Regions from separate parts of the Congregibacter sp. genome, predicted to be linked through region 1. Evidence: predicted binding sites of a transcription regulator. Region 1 holds the regulator's gene; the other holds the start of a gene.

What was found. The regulator FNR, encoded in region 1, switches genes on or off when oxygen is low (the NO sensors DNR and NnrR bind a similar motif). The targets are predictions, from matches to a motif close to TTGATNNNNATCAA.
Region 2: a site for FNR is predicted at 1,828-1,841, ahead of ACTG39_RS04500 (OmpW/AlkL family protein). Genes of this name have one in related genera too.

What each region holds. Positions count from the first base shown of each region.
Region 1 is NZ_CBFIIF010000033.1:22,934-26,344, forward strand. Features, by position in the region: gene ACTG39_RS12060 (DUF1631 family protein) at 1-89, shown strand, start outside; gene hemN (oxygen-independent coproporphyrinogen III oxidase) at 192-1,625, shown strand; gene fnr (fumarate/nitrate reduction transcriptional regulator Fnr) at 1,712-2,464, shown strand; gene ACTG39_RS12075 (Yip1 family protein) at 2,633-3,241, shown strand; gene ccoN (cytochrome-c oxidase, cbb3-type subunit I) at 3,364-3,411, shown strand, end outside.
Region 2 is NZ_CBFIIF010000007.1:643-4,053, reverse strand. Features, by position in the region: gene ACTG39_RS04515 (5-guanidino-2-oxopentanoate decarboxylase) at 1-530, shown strand, start outside; gene ACTG39_RS04510 (hypothetical protein) at 561-992, shown strand; gene ACTG39_RS04505 (trypsin-like serine peptidase) at 1,006-1,611, opposite strand; gene ACTG39_RS04500 (OmpW/AlkL family protein) at 1,923-2,627, shown strand; gene ACTG39_RS04495 (hypothetical protein) at 2,802-3,005, shown strand; gene ACTG39_RS04490 (sulfite exporter TauE/SafE family protein) at 3,002-3,411, opposite strand, start outside.

The sequences.
Region 1 (3,411 bases):
TCGGTATTGACTACCTCCAAGGCTGGGGTATCGGGATGCCTCGGGAGCTGCACGAAATCACCGACGAGCTCGCCAATCTGGAAACCTGAGATTCCGTCAACGCTTCCCTGACGTTGACATGGATCAAGACGACGCATCAATCGCCCTGCTAGCCTGTTGCAATCAACAGATCGACAGGCCGTCCTTGTACTATGAATCAGATTATTGGAACTTCCGATTCCCACACCCGGCGATTGCCCAGCGAGTGGGAAGCGGGGATGGATATGGCGCGCCGCTACGCTACCAGCGGCCCCCGTTACACCTCTTACCCCACCGCACCACAATTTTCTGATAACTTTGACCTCACACGCTATCGAAACTGGCAAAGTCGCAAGGAGAACCACGCCGACCCCCTGTCCCTTTATGTCCACCTGCCCTTCTGTCATGACATTTGCTACTACTGCGGCTGTAACAAGGTCGTAACGCGTAAGGAAGGCGTAGCCTCACGCTACATTGAGGAGCTGACAAAAGAGCTCGATATGCAAAGCCAGCTGGTCGGCCAAGACCGACCGGTGACGCAAATGCACTGGGGAGGAGGCACTCCCACCTATCTCAACGATGGCGAAGTCACTGAACTCATGCACAATTTAGCGAGCCGCTTTCGACTGCTCGACAAAGGGTATCGCGAATACTCCATCGAGATTGATCCCCGTACTGTGTCGTCCGCCACCATCGCACTGCTAAAAGGCGTTGGTTTTAATCGGATCAGTCTCGGCGTGCAGGATTTTGACGAAAACGTTCAAAAGGCTGTCAATCGCGTTCAGCCCTTTACGCAGGTGGCAAGCCTTGTCGAGGCGGTGCGTGCCCATGGATTTCGCTCTCTGAGCTTTGACCTGATCTATGGGCTCCCGTATCAGGATCACGTCAGCATGGCAGAGACCCTGCGTAAGGTTGTGAGCCTGAGGCCGGACCGTATCGCATGCTACAACTACGCACACCTCCCCGAGCGCTTTTTGCCGCAACGCTCTATCGATCGCCATACGCTGCCCGAGCCGGAAGAGAAATTACTCCTCGCGCAAATGATCTCTGCGACTCTCCAGGACGCCGGCTACCGGTACATCGGAATGGATCACTACGTACTCCCAGAAGACGATCTGGCAAAGGCACAGGGAGAATCGCGCTTACAAAGAAACTTTCAGGGCTACTCACTACAACTGGCCGATGACTTACTGGGACTTGGCGTTTCGTCCATTAGCCAAATCGGTGATTTCTATCTGCAGAATGCCCGGGACCTCCCCCAGTACTACCAAATGCTGGAGGACGGACAGATACCTATAACCAAGGGCTATATGATCAACCGCGAGGACAAGCTTCGTCGCCGCGTGATCATGTCTCTCATCTGTGATCTGAATCTGGATGTGGTCGAGATCGAGCGGGAGTTCGGCATTGATTTTCGTAGCCATTTCGCTCAGGCACTTAGTGAATTGGGTCAGGCTTTTGACGACCGCCTGCTAGAGTGGGCTAACGATGAGCTTCGCGTGACACCGGCAGGAAGACCTTTCCTGAGAAACCTGTGTATGCCTTTCGATGAATATCTGGACCACCATGCAAGCATGGGCAAGGCCAAGTTTTCCGCCACAATTTAAGCAAATGGTCAATGTAAAGCTTAGTTGACACAACTAGTGCCGCTCGCTAAGTTTTAGCCACGGCCGGTATGGGGAATCTGATAGCAGTGAACACGCAACTAATTGATGTAGAACGCTCAAAAGCTACGTCCTGCACCCATGACTATCAGGTGAATTGCAACAACTGTCGTCTGAGCTCAATCTGTCTTCCCTTCTCTTTGGAAGCAACGGAAATTGACGAGCTCGATCGCATTGTTCAAAGAAGCAAGCCGCTGCAAAAGGGTCAGCATCTGTATCGTGAGAGCGACGGATTTGAATCCGTGTTTGCCGTGCGATCCGGCACCATCAAGGCCTATCGAACCACGGACGATGGTCGGGAACAGGTAACCGGCTTTTACTTCCCCGGTGAGATCCTTGGCATGGATGGCATCAGCAACAACGCCCATGCATCCTCTGCGAAGGCGCTGGAAACCGCTTCCGTCTGCGAGATTCCTTTCAGCTCCCTCGAAAAACTCAGTGCCAGCATGCCGCAACTTCAGCGCCACTTTTTTCAGCTCATGAGTCGCGAGATTACGGAAGATCAACAGCTCATCACCCTCTTATCCAAAAGCTCTGCCGACGAGCGCGTAGCGGCGCTGCTTCTCAGCGTATCCACCCGAAATGCTCGACGACAATTGAGTGCGACGCAGTTCCGACTCAGCATGTCTCGCGTCGATATCGGCAACTACCTTGGCCTTACCGTCGAAACCGTAAGCCGGGTCTTCAGTCGCATGCAAAAGCTCGATGTACTGGCAGTGGAAAATAAAGAGATAGAGATTCTGGACATCGAGGCGCTTCGGAAGATCGCTGACGCGCGCTAGGCCTGCAAGAGCTACTCGCAGCCAAGCTGGCGGAGAATTGGAACGTTATTGACGCAGTGCCAGCTACAATGCGTACTCTTGCACCGCTTATTGATGCAGGTCAACAAATACCGCGGCGACTTGACTAAAATGCCGCCTGTCACAAGTCTCACCGGGGGATAGAAGATAATGATCCAGCACACTTTTGGACTGCTGTTTAAGCCACGGCATCAATGGCAGACCATCGCTGATTTGCCCGAGAGCTCCCAAAACCTACTGGTGATCTATCCCTTTGTATTTGCACTACTTCCTGCCATTGCATGGTATTGGGGCACCAGTCACGTGGGCTGGACGGTCGGCAGCTACAACGAGGTGATTAAACTTACCGACGCCAGCGCGATGCAGGTCAATATCCTTTTCTACTGCGTCATGGTCGCCAGCGTCGCCGCCATCGGTTATGCGATTCACTGGATGTCCAGCACCTACGGCGCGGCAAGCTCGACCATCGCAAAAGGCATAGTGATCGCGGGACTTACGGCGACCCCGCTTTTTGTCCTTGGTCTGGTGGGATTTTATCCGGTGCTTTGGGTAGACCTGCTCATTGGTGTGGTCGCTATTAGCTGGGCTGTCTACCTGATGTACCTCGGCATCCCCATAGTCATGGACATTCCCCAGGAGCGGGGCTTTCTGTTTTCCAGCGCCATTCTGGCCATCGGGCTCGTGCTCCTCGTCTCAATCATGGTCGTTTCTATACTGGCCTGGGACTTCGGCGCAGCACCGGCGTTTACCGACGGCTAGTAAAAAGCATTATTAATAGGGGCCGGCATAATCGAGCCAAAAGCACGATGGGGCCCAACACCGTAGATATAGCGACACCAAACCAGGCTCTCAAGCACTAACAGGAATTACGGGTAACGACGATGAGCGAACTGAACGCAGCACTGGAACACCCCGTTTACAACTACAAG
Region 2 (3,411 bases), on a different contig from region 1:
GCTTGCAAAGCGAGATGCCGGAGCTCTGCTTAGTGGGCGACAGCACGCTGCCCACCTATTACGCCGTTTGGCAGTATGAAGCGTCTGCACCGCGACGGTACTTTCACTCAGCCACAGGCGGGGGCACTCTCGGCTATGCATTGCCAGCTGCCATGGGTGCGCGCAGGGCGCTGCCGGAGGAGGTCCCGGTGCTGGCGCTGATTGGCGATGGCGCGGCGCAGTTTACCTTTATGGAGCTCGCAGCTGCGGTGCAGGAAGATTTGCCGGTTATTGTTTTGCTTTGGAACAACAACGGTTATCGAGAAATTCGCGAGGGTATGTTGGCCAGCGATATTAAGCCGGTGGGCGTCGATATCGACGCTCCCGACTTTGTGGCTGCGGCTTCTGCGCTGGGTTGTCTGGCGCTGCGGGTGGATTCTCTGGAGTCGCTCAAAGCTGCACTGAGGACCGCTCTGGATAGTCGGCGCCCAACGGTGCTGGAGTTGCCGGAGTCGTCTTTTCTTAGCGCCGCAGTCAAGGGCTGGTATTAACTGACGGCGCGCACGCCGGAGAGAGCCAATATGTTCAGTAATGAAGATGGTAATGATGACGGGCACGTAAGCACGTCCGCTGCTTTCCGCCACGTACTTGTTTTCCAGCTAAAGCTTGCAGCCGATGCGCTACGCGACTTCTTGTTGAGTCCCCTGAGCCTTGCAGCTTTTGCTATTGATGTTGTCACCAAGCCAAAAGTCGAAAAGAGTCTTTATCTGCGTTTGATGCTTCTGGGAAGGCGTTCGGATCGTATGATCAATTTGTTTGACGATCACGCTGATAGTGGTGAGCTGACCATAGACCGGGCGGTAGATGAACTAGAGGAAATCGTCAGGGCGGCGCAGGGCGATGGTTCGGCAGGAAAGACTCGCGCTCGCGAACGCGCTGCAAGTCACGGTGGAGAAGATGTCAGTGAAAGCCCTGAGGACGATGTCGCCCATCCCGTGCAGCGTGTGGATTGAACGGCTTTTCTAACTAGGGTAGCCGGACGCTTTTCAGATAGGCGTTGATGTTGGCGCGGAATCTACTCAGAGGCACATAAATGCTCTGGGACTCTCCATCGCCGCGGGAGATCACTCCGAGATACTGACTTTCAGTCCCCCGGGAAAAAACCGCGCCACCCGAAGCGCCCTTTTGCAGGACACAATTACTTCGTGTGTCGCGACCGTCTGAGCCTGTCACCGAGCAGTTAGACGCGGTCTCCAGAATCTTGGTTTGCGATGAGGTTCTCCGGGGAAAGCCTGCCATGAGCAGTGCTTCGGCTGCTTGATCTTTGTGGTCGGCCAGGACAACCGGCGAGGGTAAGGGGGCGTCTAACCGCAAGAGCGCCCAGTCGCTGTGCATGCCTCCGCCACTGCTGATCAGCTGCGCCTTCCTGGTGTCACCACGAGATGTTTCAAAGGTGAGGGGCTTGCTGATGTCGCGATAAAACTCAAGGCAGTGCCAGGCGCTCACAATGAGCGATGAAGATGGTGCGTGCTCTCTGTCGCTAACGAGGGTTGCCGAGCAGTCTTCATCATAGTGGCGGGCATAACCGTTCTCATAACGCTGTCCCGGGACATGGAGTTTGCCTACGCTCAAAAGAACCTTGTCATGGCTAGTCGTTGTTTGCGTGTCTGTAGCACCTGCGCCGCTTGCTCCACATGCAATAGTCAGCACTAGCAATGCAGCATTGTTCAACACTGAGTAACTTCTAGAATTTCTGAAAAGCATGAGCGGTTGCTGGTGTCCCTGTGGTGTTGCGCATGGCTCTAATAAAGCGATGCCAGACGCACTATACACGGCAAAACCATAACCTTGATTGACATCAATGCTTCTATTTCGAAGGACTCTTACCATGGACTCCTACGGTGCTGAAAGGGCATCAATTTCAGGTAGAGGAGTTAGATCATATGAAGAAACAGCTTGTCATTGCGGTCGCCGCGGCAGGAATCAGTCTTGCATCGTTGGGGACCCAGGCCTACGAGCAAGGCGATATTATATTTCGTGCTGGTATCGCGACTGTTGCTCCCAGCGGTGACAGCGATGCAATCGAGTTGCCCACGGATCCACCGACGGTTTTACCCGGCGGTGTAGATGTCGATGACGGGACCTCAGTGAGCCTCATTGCAACCTGGATGATGTCGGATAACTGGGGTGTGGAACTTCTGGCAGCAGCTCCTTTTAAGCACGACATTGATCTTGCCGGCCTGCCAATCGCGGCGGGTTCTACAGAACACTTGCCGCCCACGGTGAGCATTCAGTGGTATCCCCGCGGCGGTATGGAAGGCTGGCAGCCTTATCTGGGCTTGGGTGTGAACTACACGATCTTCTTTAGCGAGGAGGTGGATAGTGAGCTTGGCGCGGTACTGGATGATTTACTTGATGTGACCTCTGCAAAGTTATCGTTGGAGGATTCCGTGGGCTTGGCGGCTCAAGCGGGCGTAGACATCCCCTTGAACGACCAATGGGCCTTGAATGTGGGTGTTTGGTACATTGACATTGGCACGACGGCGGACATCGATGTGACCACCGGGAGCGGTGCGAATGCGACGGTAAGTTTTGATGTGGACATCGATCCCTGGGTTTACAACGTAGGCGTTGCTTACAAGTTCTGATGGTTTGAATGAGGCGGCGTCATGCACGTCGCCCCCCTGTGATTCCCCGCCCTCTGGCGGGGTTTTTTTTGCCTGAGCATCGTAGATTTCTTTGGAGAACCCGAGCACTGCCTGGTGAACATTTCGTGGTAATTTAGGGGTACAAAACGCCACTCATAAACGCTGGAAATCGCTATGAATCTTGTGCCGCTTGGACTCACTGTTTTTCTGGTTCTGTTCGTTATCGGAACCGTCTTTTGGATGAGTACTACTTTAGGGCCTATCCGCAAGAAGCAGGCAATGCGTAAGCAGGCGCGTGAACAGCAGCGTGGAGAGCAGAGTGCAGAGGAAAGTCCAGAGGAAAGTTCAGAGGAGAATACAGAGCGTAACTCCGATTAGTGTTTGGCATGATCCATGGTCGCGTCGCTAGGGATGGCGCTGTCTGTTTGTCCCCGTATCTCGGCCGAGATCGGACGGTTGAGGTGGCTGCCGTGGTTCCAGGTCATTAAAAGCGACCAGATTCCCGAAAGAATCAAAAATATCGCAATCAATAGCTTTAAACCGCGACGCCTGAGAAGTGACTGCGCCTTTGCTGCACCGAAACTGGTGCTGAGCATAGCCGGGAGTGTTCCGGCCCCAAAGGCGAGCATCAAGAGTCCAGAGCGTGCGGCGTCCTGCGCGGTGGCAGACCAGGCCAAAGCGCTATAGATGAGTCCGCAGGGCATTAGCCCCCAGCACAGTCCCAGTAGGTAACCCTGAAACCAATGCCGCACCGGCAGTAGCCGAGAGGACAGGCGTTGCAAGG